One region of the Paenibacillus sp. V4I7 genome, then DNA from elsewhere that is predicted to be linked to it. Evidence: riboswitches for the same ligand, from Rfam matches in the RefSeq annotation. Region 1 holds a riboswitch; the other holds the start of a gene.
The links. A riboswitch is a leader RNA that binds a small molecule or an ion and turns the genes downstream of it on or off. The one in region 1 is predicted to bind cyclic di-AMP.

Region 1 (7,883 bases):
GCTTGCTGATAAACTGAATTTATCCGTTGCCTACTTGTCGGTGTATATTAAAGAGAAAACGGGCACTAACTTCAGTGAGCACTTAAATGCTATCCGAATTCGCAAAGCGAAGGAGTTGCTTACCGAGCATAATCTTAGTGTACAGGAAATCGGCCTTCAGATCGGTTACCAGAATGTCACTTCTTTTATACGAATGTTTAAGAAAATAACCGGCATTCCGCCCGGTGAGTATCGGAAATCAAAACGAATGTAAACCATCTAAAAAATCGTCAATTGCCTGCCGACCCGTGCGGAAGTAGGATAATCTTGTTGTAGACAATCTCGTTGTCACAATCAAAGAATGGGGGGCGTTTCAATGGAGTGGACGATCAGTTATTCCGATTTATTGATGCTAGGGAAGCCAGTGGAAGAAAATGTGGAAGCGCTTGTTAGAGAAGGGGCGAAGCATATTGAGCTTCTGCTTGATGGAGGGGCGTGGAACGATATAGAAGGAACCATGAACAGGTCTGTCCCTTACCTCCTGCATGCCGGCGTTTCTTATAGCGTGCATCCTCCTGCTTGGGATACGAATCTAACCAGTGAAAATAAAGCAATACGTGATGCTTCATTCGATGAATACCGCAAATCGATCTTATTTGCCCACCGTATAGGGGCTAAACATGTCGTGATTCATCCGGGGTTTTGCTTTTCACCGGCTTTCAGTAAACAAAATGCAATCGCTCAGGCTGAGGAGGCAGTAAATAGGTTATGCCGAATAGCTTCTCCTCTCGGGATTCAATTAGCTATCGAGAATGTTGGATATCACGGTCATTCGCTATTTACGGAGGATGAGTATGTGCAGTTCGTCCTGCGGCTGGAATCTGCGGCTGTCTATTTGGTAGACACGGGGCATGCCCACCTTAATGGCTGGAATATTCCAGCTTTACTCCAGAAGGTAGCCCCTAGGCTTGGTTCCGTTCATCTGCATGATAATTTCGGGAGTTCCGACGAGCATCTTCCCATCGGTGAAGGTTCGATAGAATGGGAACCTATTTATGAGGTGCTGCGTTCAGTGCGCGATTGCCAGTTGATTCTTGAATACGCACCTGGAACCGAGCTTTCCAGACTTCGTTCTGATACAGCCCTTCTCCTAGAGCAAATAGATAGGCATGGAGAATAAGCGCTGACAAATAGGCCTCACGATACGGGGGCTTGATCATCTTATTTTAATGCGAGAAAATTCTGGGATAGCAGATTTTTCTTAACCATGATTTGATTTTTCGCTACGTAACTCGAAAATTGTTGAAAACGGTTTAGGGGAATGGGGTTTGCATTACCGCACAATAGAAGATCATTGTAGGATTGCAAGAAAATTCGATCTTCGAAATTTGGAGCTGGGAATTGGTGGGGATTTTCCCGGTCGAATTCAAAGGGATATCGGTCAACAAAACAATCTCCGCACCTGCATGAATGACTATGGTATCAAAGCTCCTCCGTTCGTGGTTTTGGAGAACGATTTTACTCTGTGGATTCTGAACAATTAAGAATGATGAAAAACCGTGTAGCTCATGACATACGTCTTGCCTCCCGTCTTGGTGCTTCGTGGAAAATCTTGGTTGACAGTATCCGTTACTAGCGTGTATGATGTGAACAAGTTAATAATTGTGATGGAGACAAGGAGATCACGTAGATTGCATGTCAATGGGCATGGCAATTTATGTGTTTTTTTTCGCTCTTTTCAACCGTTTCCTCTAGATGAGCGTGACGGAAAATAACGAGTTACCAAAAGCGTTATAGGGAAGTCGAATGCCCTCTAACGTGAAAAATGTAACTTTTAGAAAGAGAGGGGTTTGCCGTATGTCAGTAAATGAAAGCGTTTTAAATCGGGGGATAACGGAAAGTGTGTCAGCAAGGAAAAAGAAGTGGGAGGAGAATATATTAGCTTATTTATTTCTAGCGCCTTCCTTGGCTTTGTTTATTGCTTTCCTTTTTTATCCAATGGTCAAATCTGTTTACTTGAGCATGACGCTCACGGACCCTCGCGGTAGGGTCGTTGAATTTGTTGGGCTGGATAATTTCATCGATTTACTCGCATCGGGACAGTTTTATTCGAATTTGAAAGTGACGTTGCTTTTCATCTTGTTTACAGTACCTACTTCAATCGTATGGTCCCTGTTTTTGGCGGCAATCACACATAACAAACTGCGGGGTATGAAAGTATTCCAGTTCATATTTTCTCTGCCTATCGTCATTTCGGTAGGTACGGGGTCGATTATCTGGTTCTTGCTCTTCCATCCGACAGCAGGCATGCTGAATTACTTTTTAAGCATTGCAAACATCGATCCGATCCCTTGGCTAACGAGTCCTTCGTGGGCGTTGGTTTCGATCTCCCTGTTGACGATATGGATGAATATGGGATTCCTGTTCATTGTGCTATCCAGTGGTCTTCAAGGGGTTCCGGAAGAAATTTATGAAAGCGCTAAAATTGACGGTTCAGGACCAACACGGACATTTATCCAAATCGTTTTGCCGCTTCTGTCGCCAACGATATTTTTTGCTCTTATTGTGTCCGTGATCGGAGCCTTCCAAGCCTTTGGACAAATTCATATTTTGACAAAAGGTGGTCCGATGAATACGACTAATGTGATCGTGTATTCCATCTACCAGGACGCTTTCGTTAATTTCCGTTTCGGAATTGGAAGTGCACAGGCTTTAGTTCTCTTCGTAATTATCATGATCTTGACTGTGGTGCAGTTTAAAGTATTAGAAAAGAAGGTGCATTATCAATGATCGCGAAAAGGATTGCACCCACCCTGAATTACTTATTGCTAGTTGTGCTGGCCCTTATCGTTTTGTATCCGCTGTTATTTACGGTATCCTCATCGTTTATGACAGAGCAGGAAGTATCTAACTTCCCACCGCCATTATTTCCTTCTCAGTTGTATCTCGAGAACTTCAAGAACGCTATTTCTGGCTTTCCAATCGTACGCTTTATTCTGAACAGTTTTATTGTATCTTCGGGGATTACGGTAAGTCAGGTTATCACGTCCAGTTTGGCCGCCTACGCTTTTTCGTTCTTGAATTTCAAAGGAAAGAAAGTTTTGTTCGCCGTCTTTCTTTCAACCATGATGATTCCATGGGAAGTCACCATTATTCCTAATTATTTGACCATCAAAAATTGGGGATGGATGGACAGCTACCAGGGGCTGATCGTTCCCTTTATGGCTGGGGCCTTCGGGGTTTTCCTGCTTCGCCAGTTTTTCCTTCAGCTGCCTAATGAGCTGTTTGATGCGGCAAAAATTGACGGATGCGGGCATCTGCGGAATTTTTTCTCGATCGTACTTCCGCTATCCCGTCCTGCACTTTCTACTTTGGCGGTCTATGTCTTCCTTACGCACTGGAATCACTATTTATGGCCTCTGTTAATTACAAATAGGGCATCCATGCGAACGGTGCAAATCGGGGTTTCGATGCTGCAGCATGCTGAAGTCATGTCGTGGAATTTGATTTTAGCGGGAGTTACACTGGTTCTGCTTCCATCTTTCATTTTATTGGCCTTTGGCGTGAAACAATTAGTACGTGGGATTACAGCAGGCGCTGTAAAAGGTTAAACGAGCGATGATCCGTCTGTTACCTAACAGACTTATCATATATATTTATCCACTTTGAGCGAGGAGAGATAGAGACAATGGGGAATAAAAGGTTAACGGGTTTAGCTTTAACGGCAACGATGGTTTTCCTTGCAGCATGCAGCGTAAATATGGGGGAAAGTACAGAAAGCAAGAAACCAGAGACAACGAAATCTGGAGCAGCAGTTGAGATAAGCGGGACTAAAAAAGTCGTTTTCTGGCATGCGATGGGTGGAGCAAATACGAAAGTTGTTGATCAACTGGTCGCCAATTATAACGCTTCTCAGAATAAAATCAAAGTAGAAGCGGTCTATCAAGGAAATTACGACGACCTGCTTAGTAAACTGAAGGCGTCGATGGGGACAAGTGAAGGTCCTTCAGTCGTCCAGATGTATGAAATCGGTAGCCGCTTCATGATTGATTCCAAAGCAATTACACCGATGCAAAACTTCATTGATGCAGATAAGTGGGATTTGTCACAGTTGGAGCCGAACATCGCTGGTTACTATACGTTAGGCGGCAAACTTTACTCGATGCCGTTCAACACATCGAATCCGGTTCTTTATTATAACAAAGACTTGTTTAAAGCTGCCGGCCTTGATCCTGCGAAACCTCCAAAGACTTTCGAGGAATTGAAAGCTGCAGCTGACGCAATTACCAAAACTGGTAAAGCGACAGGAGCAAACTTTGCGATATACGGCTGGTTCATGGAGCAGCTTTTTGCCAACCAAGGCGCGGAATATGTAAACAACGGAAACGGTCGCAGCTCGATGGCAACCCAATCGCAAGTGAACTCGGAAGCTGGAGTAAAAGTGTTGACTTGGTGGAAAGACTTGGTGGACACTAAAGCTGCAAACAACCTGGGACGTAAGACCGACGATTCCAAGAAGGCATTTTCTGCTGGACAGGTGGGTATGATCTTAGAGTCCACTGCTCAAGTTAAAGGGCTTGTTGACAGCGCTAGCGGCAAATTCGAAGTTGGCACCGGTTTCTTGCCGAAGCCAGCAGATGCGAAAGAAGGCGGCGTAGTTGTCGGCGGAGCCAGCTTGTGGGTCATGAACAACCGATCGGATGACGAGCAAAAATCGACTTGGGATTTCATCAAATTCTTGACTTCACCTAAAGAGCAGGCCTACTGGCACGTGAACACTGGATACTTCCCGATTACTAAAAAAGCTTATGACGAAGATATTGTAAAGGAAAACCTGAAAAAATTCCCTCAATTCCAGACCGCCATTGATCAACTGCACCAAACGAAGATGAACCCAGCAACGCAAGGCGCGGTAATGGGGGTATTCCCTGAAGCAAGACAAATTGTTGAAGGGGCGATCGAAGAAGTGCTCAACAACAAGAAGTCGCCGAAGGAAGCATTGGATGCAGCGGAAAAAGAGATCACTTCGAAGATTCAAACTTACAACAAAACAGTCAAATAATTATGTAAAAAGGCTTGAGTCCACTAGCCTGAAAGGAAATAGGAATGCTAAGTAATAAACCAATGATTATTGCACATCGTGGGGCCAAAGGAATGGCTCCAGAAAATACGCTCGCTGCTTTCAGGCTTGGGTTAAGCCAGGGATGCGAAGGGATTGAGCTTGACGTACATTTGACCGCCGATGATGAAATTGTCGTTTGTCATGATATGACGTTGGATCGGACTACAGACGGGAAAGGCCTGATAGCGGAGAAAAGCTTATCGGAAATCAAAACCTATGATGCTGGTTTCTGGTTTGGCAATGAGTTCAAAGGGGAGACCGTTCCTACTTTAGACGAAGTCTTTGATCTAGTACCTGAAAGCATTATGATTAACGTGGAAGTTAAATATGCATACGAAGGCAGAATGGAGCGTAAGTTAGTTGAATTTCTACGCAGACGTCACCGTTTAAATCATGTCATCGTTTCATCTTTCGACCATAAGTGTGTCAGAAGGATCAAGCAAATGGAATCGGAAGCCAAGATCGGTCTTTTGTATCAATCTAAATTGCTTGATCCTACCGCATACGCGCGAAGTTTTGATGTCGAGGTGTACTCGCTTCATCCGTACTTTCAAATGCTGGATGCCGAGGATGTGCTGAAGGCTACAGAGAGCGGGCTTTATGTCTACCCTTATACGGCAAATGAAGTCAATGATCTGCTGCATCTAACTGGGTTTGGGGTTTCGGGTATCATTACGGACTTCCCTGGAAGATTAAAAGATTTGTTGCATACGCAGGATTCCAAGTGAAAAAAAATCTATGCGTAAAGCCCCGGTTTCCGGGGCTTTACCTTTCATTTTATCTTTAGGAATGGGGACATGAAATGAGTCTTCTTGTTTTGGAGAAACTAGGGATGGCGCTGTTATTAGGTCTGTTGATCGGGATTGACCGTCAACTCAAGCATAAACCATTGGGTATGAAAACGAGTATGGTGATTTCAGTGGCGAGCTGCTTAATCACTATTGTATCGATAGGAGCCGTTCAAAAGTACTCCATCCCCGGATATACGAATATGGATCCTATGAGGCTAGCTGCTCAAATCATAAGCGGAGTAGGTTTTATCGGGGCCGGCGTTATTTTAAGACGAAGTAATGAGATTATTTCGGGACTTACGACAGCGGCCTTGGTATGGGCAGCATCCGCTCTAGGCATCGCAACGGGAGCAGGTTTTTTTCAAGAGGCGACTATGGCTGTCATTCTCATTATTTTCGCTATCAATCTGTTTCCGATTTTTATCAAGCTGCTTGGCCCGCAAAAACTGAGGGAGAAGGACTTGGCGATCAATATTATATTCAGTCCTGAAGGGGACATGTCTACACTTATTGATCAAATCAGCGCAGAATACATGAAGGTGAAGCATATCAAAATCAAGGACTTGAACGAGAACCAACAAATTCAGTTGGTCATTTCCACGGCAGACAAACATCGTACGACAACTGTTTATACCAAAATCAAGAAGATCGAATATGTGCTAGCTGCCGAAGTTGAAACGATAAGCAATTAGTACGAAAGAATTTCATGTGGAAACTATTACCACTATGCAAAAGTTGAAATTAATAGTCTAACTATGCTAGTCTAACATAGACAAAAAATGCCGAATCTCGGAGCAGCAAAAGCTCCGGGTACGGGGGACTTCTTTACTTGGGGTGAATGAATGCTCAGCTTTTTAGAAACTGAGCGCGCTAGGGAAACCTCTTCCCGAACCCGTCAACTAACCTCGGAGGCTTCAAGGAGGCAAAATTTTTGAAATATTTCACAAAAAGCTTTATTTGTTCATGCGCACTTGTTTGTGCGGCAGTATCTCTGTTTTCCGCTCCCTCGGTTCAAGCCGCATCATCAACATCCACTGTGAAAGTCCAAGTCAACGATGAGTTGATTAAGTTCCCAGAAGTACAGCCATTTATTGACAATGCAGGAACGCTGCAAGTTCCACTACGAGTGCTATCTGAGAAATTGGGTTATCAAGTAGGCTGGGCTAGGCAAGAAAACGACATAGTGGTTACGTTGATGAACAAGCAGCAGACGATTCAACTGACAACCGACGAGAAGCAAGCGATCGTGAACAGCAAGACGATTAGTCTGGAAAGCAGTCCGACGCTTTATCAAGGTAATACGTATGTACCCTTGCGTTTCATTACTGAAACATTTGGTTCTCCAATTGAATGGAATGAAGTGAATCGTATCGCGATTGTGAATGTCGATGGCAAGTCGCACAAGCCGGCCTGGATTGCACCGCCACCAACGCCAGTCCTAGCCTCAGCTCCAAAGGTCGCAGCGGTAGCTAAACCATCCGTGTCTGATCAAATCGTGCAAACAGCAAATACGTTCATGGGTACGCCATACGTTTGGGGAGGCACAACACCCAGAGGGTTTGATTGTTCCGGATTTGTGCGCTATTTGTACGAAGCTAAAGGCATTGATCTACCCAGAACTTCGGTTCAAATGTATGATCAAGCCGGAACTAGAGTTACGGACTTGAAGGTTGGAGATCTTGTGTTTTTTGCAGCAGGCAGTGTAAATCACGTGGGTATTTATCTGGGGAATGATCAATTCATTTCAGCAACAACGTCTAGAGGTGTAACGATAGATAGTCTCGCCAGTTCCTACTGGGGATCCAGATATGTGGGAGCCAAAAGAGTTCTGTAATTCAGCCATGTGGTGAAAAAGGTTAAATCATCGGGCATTTGTTCTCTATGAATCTTTCGAATGAAAGCATAGAAGGCAAATGTTCTTTTTTTTACGCGAAATATTGCGATTTTTATCGAAATTTTATGGTTTTTAGCCTATAATGAAGAAATGTTTG
Region 2 (7,883 bases), 5.0 Mb from region 1:
CAGGAGCCTTAGCGATGAATAGGATACAATCGATTCCATTGCATCTTAACGGTTAAAGAATTCAGATGTGAGAGTTAATTAAGAGCTTTTTTGTCAGATAGTTCTGTGAAATGTATAAGAAATCAGTAAATTATTGAAGGGAAAAAGCTATGAATTCAGATAGAATTCATAGCTTTTTTTAATGCCGATTGTCAGAAAACTTCGAAGTTTTGTTATAAATTTAGATGTTTCCTGCAATGTAAGCGCCTTTAAAATAATTTATACTAACTTCAATGGTAGAAAGTTTTAGATGACCAGCTAATGAAATGGGTTTCATAACGAAAGCGTACATGGATTTTGGGGAGGCTAACCATTGCAATTGTCCTCTGATCCCAAAGGCTATATCTCCGCTTTACGTGATATGGCGGTCCAGCATGGTATTTCTGTACCTCTAATAGCATGTGTAGGTCAAGGGGGATTGCTTGAGGCTTCAGGGTTCTTTGAAGATGTGGTGCCAACGTGCAACTTTTATCCAAATGCCCGTGATCCGTTCTTTGAAGAGAAAGTACTCTTTTATAGGGAGGAATTAGCCCGGTGCGGGTATCCGTTACTTGTCACGGAAACGAATCGTTCGCATTTTCTGCTTCGCAGATTGTTATCTGCCGGTGCAAAAATGCTGGGACCTTATCTGCAAGCTTCAGGGACGAACTTCGGATTTACGAATGTGACTAATAATTGGGGCAATCCGCTTTCCTTCCCCTAGGCAGAGTACATAACAAAGTGAAAGCGCTCACTAAATGGCAAAAGACCAATTTAACGTAAAGGGGTAAAGCGTTTGAAAAGTAAACTTTTGAAGAAATTCACTGCCACACTTCTCACCAGTACTTGTTGTTTCGGTCTGTATGGTGGTTCTTCGACCGCCAGTACGGCAACAGAAGTAAGCCTGCCGATAGACGCCTTTGTTTCCATCGATGCATCGGCTAAGTATCAGAAGATCGATAACTTCGGTGCATCCGATGCGTGGTCGATGGAACAGCTTGGAAAGTACTGGACGGATGAAAATAAAACACGCGTTGCGGATCTTCTTTTTTCCAGAGAGAAAGGGATCGGACTGTCATCTTGGCGCTTCAACATCGGTGCAGGCTCCACGGAAACGGACAAATCCATTATTACGAATCCATGGCGGCGAGCGGAAGCGTTCAAATCGGATATGGATGGCGGCTATGATTGGGGCAAGCAAGCGGGACAGCAATGGTTTCTAAAGGCTGCCAAGGATCGAGGCGTCGGTGACCTGATCGCCTTTGTCAATAGTCCGCCGGTCTGGATGACAAAAAACGGTCACGCTCAGCCGGATTCAACCGTAGGTTCCACCAATTTGAAGGAGGGTTATGAAGACGAATTTGCCGCCTATTTAAGCGACGTGTTGGAGCATTTTAAAAAGGAAGGACTTGAATTTAAGTATATTAGCCCGATTAACGAGCCGACTTGGGATTGGAACAAAGCCGGACAGGAAGGAAACCGCTATAATAATGAGGATATAAAGCGCGTCATTCTCGAGTTGTTCCGGCAGCTTCAGGCCAGAGGGCTTTCAGCGCAAATCAGCGCGCCAGACGGCGTGGAGATCACTGCGCTGCTCGACGACGAAGTATATAAGACATTCGCGAATAAAGAACAATACACAGGCGGCGCCAATAGTCTGGGAGTCGGCAAATACCGCGAATATATCAAGGACCTGCTCGGTGACCCGGAGCTAAAGGAAGCGATCGGCAATAAAATCGCATCACATTCCTATTGGTCCGATTATAGTAAACCAGGCGACGACCGTCTCGGTACGCTTAGGGAGCTGCTGGGTGCTAACCTGAAAAAATATGATGCGGCCGCCAAATATTGGATGAGCGAATATTGCATTCTCGGTTCATACGGATCGGGTCGCGACTTGGGTATCGATCCCGCTCTTTACGTTGCCCGTACGATTCATTTCGACCTGGCGTGGGCGAATGCGTCAGCATGGCAGTGGTGGACGGCAGTCTCCAAGGAAGATTATAAAGATGGCTTAATCTATACCGATTTCAACAATGCCGGGGACGAGCAAAACATCCTGACTTCGAAAATCTTGTGGGCGCTCGGCAATTACAGCAAATTTATTCGTCCTGGCGCCGATCGCATCGCGCTTACGGGGTTGGATGAGCAAGCGCGGAGCGGGCTGCTAGGTTCTGCTTACAAGCATGACGGAGAGAAAACAGTAACGGCTGTCTTCGTCAACGACAGCCAGGAGGATAAACGAATCAAGCTTTCATTAAGCGGGCTCGATGAGAAAGACGCCATTTCTGTTATGAAGTCGTATATCACATCAGGCATCCGGGATCTTGCTCGAGGGCAGGATGCGCCGATTCAGACGGATGGAACGTTCGAAACTGTCATTCCCGCCCGTTCTGTCGTGACGCTGAACGGAGATCTGGTTAAGGACAAGAAGCCTGAAGCTCCAGAGATTGTTAACGTAAAGCCTATGAATAAAGGGCTGAAAATCGAATTCAGCGCCCCGAAAGGCGCGTATGAATATGAAGTGAGATACGGGGCGCAAAGCGATATCCGGGAACAGAAGTTGACGCTGATGTCCGATGATGCGTTCGTCCTTCAAGGTTTGGAAAATGGCAAACCCTATTTTGTCACCATCCGAGCCGGCAACAAGAACGGGTTCGGTCCGCCTTCGAAGCGGGTTTACGGCACCCCGGAGCTGCTGGCCCCAATAGGTGTCAAGGCAACGGGTTCAGACGGCGGCTTTAAGGCAATCTATGACATTGAAACAGGCGTTCCCTCATATCGCGTTCGATATGGAACGCAGCTTGGCCATTACGATAAAGAAGTGGTAAGCGGGACGCCGAACGGGACGATTCAAGTCGATGGGCTCGTAAACGGCACAACTTATTACGGGGTCGTGGAAGCGGTGGACGGCCAGGATGTCAGTCCTTCATCGGCCCAATTTCAAGTGAAGCCCGATGTGCCGGCTCCTAGCAAAATCATTGCCATTCCGGGCGATAACAAAGCGCACCTTGAATTCACTCCGGTAGAAGGTGCCACCAGCTACAACGTTCAGGTTGTTTCTGGCTCGCAGATCATTTCTACCAATAAAAACTCTATTGAATTGGATGGCTTAACCAATGGATCGCCAGTTGCCGTTCGTGTGTCCTCCATCGGTAAAGGCGGTAATGGTGCTGGTTTCACGGAAACGATGGTGACACCGAAAGATGAGGATGTTCGCTTAGAAGACGATTTTGAGAACATGGACATGACACTCTACCAACAGGATCTTAGCAATTGGCTCATGAAAGACGGCCTTTTGAAGCATGCTTCAGGAGGAGATAACCAGGGGGAACTCGGCGTCAATGGATTGCAGCTGATCGATGGCACAATTACGGCGATTGCCAAACAATCGACGGCAGGAGCCGATTGGGGCATCGCTTTCCGCGGAAATAGCTACGCGAAAGGATACATGTTCGGCTTCGAAAACGGCGCGCTGTTCATTCGCAGAGACGGTCAAAATTTGGCTGCTTCCGCTCCATTCACTGCGAAGCTGGGTGAGCTTTATCAACTAGAGGTTCGACTGAACGGGAAACGTATTCAGGCCTTTATCGACGGGAATCGGGTATTTGACCTGATGGACACGGTTTACACGAGTGGTCGTGCTGGTCTTCACAGTTGGGCTGACGCGGAATTCTCCTACTTAAAAATCGCTCGTGAGACTGATAACTTTAAGTCTAAGCCGGAAATCTACCAGGTGAAGGAAGGCGATCGGCAGGTAGCGCTGCAATATAGCGAAGTTGATGGCACGGATTCGTATGTGATCAGGTACACACCCTCAACTGGGAACGAGTCCGGATCCGTAGAAAAATTGGCCAATCCGGGTTCTACGATCGTAACGGGATTGGAAAATGGCGTCACCTATTCGTTTGCGGTTATCGCTAAGCGAGGCGGAGAGGAGGCGGCGTCAGAGCCGATAGAGGTGACACCAATCGGGAACGCCAGCAAAGTGCTTTTCTATGTTGACGCAGGTGACGGAACACCTTTCCAATTGGAGGACGGTGAGATGTTCGGTTCGCTTCAAACGCTGGAAGAGCAGCCGTATGGCAGTGATCCCGTTACAGGTATCAAGTGGGGTTACGAAGCCGATGACGGATCGACCTGGGCACACAGCAGTCCGACCGCCGCTTACGAATCGATTCGCCAATACGATGGGAACGACAACGGTAAGGGGCTTGCGTACCGCTTCCAGATTCCAAACGGCACTTACAATGTGACCGTCGGGTTCTTCGATCCGTGGAAAGCAAGTGATCGAATAATGAATTTGACCATCAATGGAGAAACGAAACTGACCGGTTATGTCATTGGTTCGAAACAGGAAGCGAAAACGTTCGACAGCATCCTTGTGACAGACGGTGAACTCATCGTGAAAGCCGTCAAGGCAGGCGGTTCCAAACCGATGATAAGCTGGATCAAGGTGGAACAGTAACAATCGCTATAAATGCAAATTGTGTTGCTATACAAGGGCATTTATCTTTTCCAGAGTTGGGACAAGAACGTAACCATAAATCTGAAACCATCAAGAACAAATATGTTCTTGATGCCGACAACAAGTTCAAGGGACCGCGTCCGACGACATAAACATATGTGAATTAAGATCCCCGTAAAATGGGGATCTTCTTGTTGGTGCGCCTCACATTCATTCGTGGAGATGGCTCGCCTCATTATCGGCGCGAGAAGGGAACGTCATTCTCCCGTGAACCCCAATTTTAGGAGGTTACTATTTTGAGAGAATACAGTATGGAAAGTTTAGGGCAAGCTTCAAGCATACACCTGAATAAATTCCAATTTTAAAATAGGTAGTTGGAAGGGGAGTTTTGTCTTTGCAAGAGAAATTTGATTCAGACTGGGCCCATGTAAATAAAATTGATGGAATGGCTATTGATTTTGAAAAAAGGGTTAAGCCCAACAGAAACACAAATTTTGATTCTAAATTCTGAGTTATTTCAAGAATGGATATCAATTGAAAGATGCTTTTCAGTGCATTATCATGATATTGCTCGCTTTGAAGATTTATTATCTAATATGGAATTTGATAATTATGTAAGCAAACTAAAAAGTGTTGCTCTCCAAACGATGCATGACAAGACCATCCCGAATGAAATTGAATGGAGTAAATATAATAATGGTCCTACCGTGATTGTCCACGGTTCAATAGAAATATTCGATAGGCTTTTTTATCAGGTAGGTATTAATATTTCACCATATAACCTAGGAATTCAAATTGGTCAATTATGTAAGACGATGAACTTTAACCAGCCCATTGGCTTGGTGAAATTCCTAGCAATATTCACGAACAACGCAAGCGGTTTTTTTAATCTTGATATGGAAAAATTAGAAAAATTTATGGAAGAAGAAACTTTATTAGAACTGCCGATGATCGGTGGCCTTGCTGCGTTAACCACAGTAAAATTGAACTATTAGTTGAAAATAGACATAAAAATATAAGTAAATATTACTATTGTTTCTAAATTTGTATTGGGGTAAATTGATAAAATAAGAATGAATCATACTACGCTTAATTCTTTAGATTAAAGAAGCGGGGGAACCAAGTTTTCTGGGGTGAGTACACTTTTTTGAGTGTTAGGGTTAACTTTCAACCCGAATCCGTCAGCTAACTTCGTCAGCGTAGAAAGAAAAAATGATAGAAACATTAATGGGTCCTTTATTTTTAGGGCTCTATTCCCTCGCTTCCTTTTTTCGTACAAGAGAAAAAAGGAGGAATTAGACATGCTTCTTAAGAGAGTAACCAAAGAGGTGAAGAACCTTTTTCAATCGAAAAGATCAAACATTTCTGTACAACGTCAAGAAGAGATTCTTCACTTAAAGCTACGGTTGGAGGAGTTCGACATTGAATTTTCCAATTTGGCGTATCGGCCATCAGGCGTCGTAACACAGACTTTATTGGAAATAAGCAAAACGGTCGGACAAAACAATGACTTACTAAACCAACTAAGTTTGGAAAGGGAATTAGCGGATCAACAATTACTAGCCAATCGCATCGGCATTCCCCTGAAAATTTTGGAGGAACATCACAAATTTATCGTAACCATGGCTCATATTTTTGGTGGTCCGTATCCTTGCCTCAGAGAGTACATTAGAAGCAGTATTATATGAGCTTCGTTGAAAGATAAAGCTGCTTCTATATATTATTCGGTTGCTGATTCTACATTAAGCCCATCATAACCAACTTTTTTGTTCGTTTGTTATGGAAGTCACTCACATTTAATTCTTAATTCAACTAACAGAAAACGATACTTGAAATACGGCAGGCAGGCAGGCAGCCTGCTTTTTTCATTAAACTACCATAAAAATTAAAAATCTGGCAGTCGAAGAAAAAGAACAGCACTAAAGAAGACGCGGCTCATTCATTTTTTAAACGTTGTAGCCTAAGGTTTCAAGTCTTCGAACTGAGTTCCGTACAATAGCTCCAAGTTTTTGCTTATCATAATAATCTTCACCTAAGTCTACATACATGTCTTTTTTTGTCAGCAGATAATAAGCGATTCTTAGCATGGCATGGGCTACAACAATAGCTGCTCTTTTCCTGCCTTTTCGTGCTAATGTTCGCCTATACATAGCACCAAGATAGTTTTTGGAGGCACCTACGGAATGTGCGGCTTCTGTTAATGCAGATTTTAAATATTTGTTTCCTTTTTTTTCCTTAGAAGACTTCCGTTTGCCTGCACTCTCATTATGTCCTGGTACGAGAGCTGCCCAAGAACAGAAATGAGCCGCACTTGGAAACTGGTTTTTAATGTTTGTTCCTATTTCAGCTAAGATTTGTTCAGCCATTCGAGTTGCAATTCCAGGTATAGAATCTAATCGCTCTATGTCTTCCTGATCTGAGATAACTCTCTGGGCAACCTCTTGATCTAATATCGCAATTTGTTCGGTGAGGAAGTCAATGTGGGTTAAAATGGTTTTAAGCATCATGCGTTGATGAGGATTTACGTAACCTCGAAGAGCGAGTTCGAGTTCATCTTTTTTCTTTTTCATAGTGCGCCGAGCGAAGCTTGCTAGTTTCTCAGGATCTTCTTCACCGTCTGCGATGGCGTGAAGCATGTCCTTAGACGAGACCCCCATAATATCTGAAACTACAGAGCCCAGTTTGATGTTTGCTCCCTCTAGCACTGGTAGAGCTTTCATATGCTGGGCGTTTACAACTAAAAATTCAATATCTTCAGCTTCTAATAGGTTAACAATTGGCTTCCAGAATACGCCTGTACTCTCCATAGCTACGTGGGTACAACCATGCTTTTTAATCCAGTCAATTAACTAGATTAGAAATACGGTTTTAGTAGAAAACGTTTGAATCTCCTTTCCTTCGGGTGTCATTGTACATGCAGTAATGGATTCCTTATGAACATCCACAGGCTCTAAGGCACCATAGTTGATCGACCCTCCTCACCCAGCCGTAGTAGAAGTATTGACGGATTTTATCCATTTTCATCCTCTGTGGTGCAGCGCTGTGCGACTGAAGTATTTGACAGAAAACGAATCTTGTATCATAATAGAATGAACATTCGATCTAAACCATTTAATTGGAATAGAATGAACGTTCAATATATAATTTGGAGGTATTAACAATGAGTAAAACAGTTTTTATTACGGGAACCAGTTCAGGCTTGGGAAAACTTACGGCGATTCGGTTTGCTGAAATGGGCTGGAACGTAGCTGCAACCATGCGTACACCCGACAAAGAAACGGAGCTTACCGGTTACGATAATATCAAAATTTTCAAACTGGACGTCACCAATGTACATGAAGTTCAAACATCGGTAGATCAAGCCATTGCCGCGTTCGGTAAGATCGACGTCGTCATC

Region 2: linked by a shared signal. The riboswitch ahead of QFZ80_RS06985 (hypothetical protein) and the one ahead of QFZ80_RS29125 (C40 family peptidase) in region 1 are both predicted to bind cyclic di-AMP.

Annotation. Positions count from the first base shown of each region.
Region 1 covers NZ_JAUSZD010000002.1:6,224,304-6,232,186, reverse strand. Annotated here, with positions in the region: gene QFZ80_RS29160 (helix-turn-helix domain-containing protein) at 1-253, shown strand, start outside; gene QFZ80_RS29155 (sugar phosphate isomerase/epimerase family protein) at 356-1,159, shown strand; gene QFZ80_RS29150 (carbohydrate ABC transporter permease) at 1,837-2,769, shown strand; gene QFZ80_RS29145 (carbohydrate ABC transporter permease) at 2,766-3,590, shown strand; gene QFZ80_RS29140 (ABC transporter substrate-binding protein) at 3,668-5,041, shown strand; gene QFZ80_RS29135 (glycerophosphodiester phosphodiesterase) at 5,086-5,829, shown strand; gene QFZ80_RS29130 (MgtC/SapB family protein) at 5,904-6,584, shown strand; cyclic di-AMP (ydaO/yuaA leader) riboswitch at 6,663-6,821, shown strand; gene QFZ80_RS29125 (C40 family peptidase) at 6,824-7,726, shown strand.
Region 2 covers NZ_JAUSZD010000002.1:1,225,268-1,233,150, forward strand. Annotated here, with positions in the region: gene QFZ80_RS06970 (hypothetical protein) at 353-742, shown strand; gene QFZ80_RS06975 (glycoside hydrolase) at 815-4,486, shown strand; gene QFZ80_RS06980 (hypothetical protein) at 4,945-5,481, shown strand; cyclic di-AMP (ydaO/yuaA leader) riboswitch at 5,563-5,702, shown strand; gene QFZ80_RS06985 (hypothetical protein) at 5,788-6,174, shown strand; partial or broken gene QFZ80_RS06990 (IS110 family transposase) at 6,433-7,455, opposite strand; gene QFZ80_RS06995 (SDR family oxidoreductase) at 7,647-7,883, shown strand, end outside.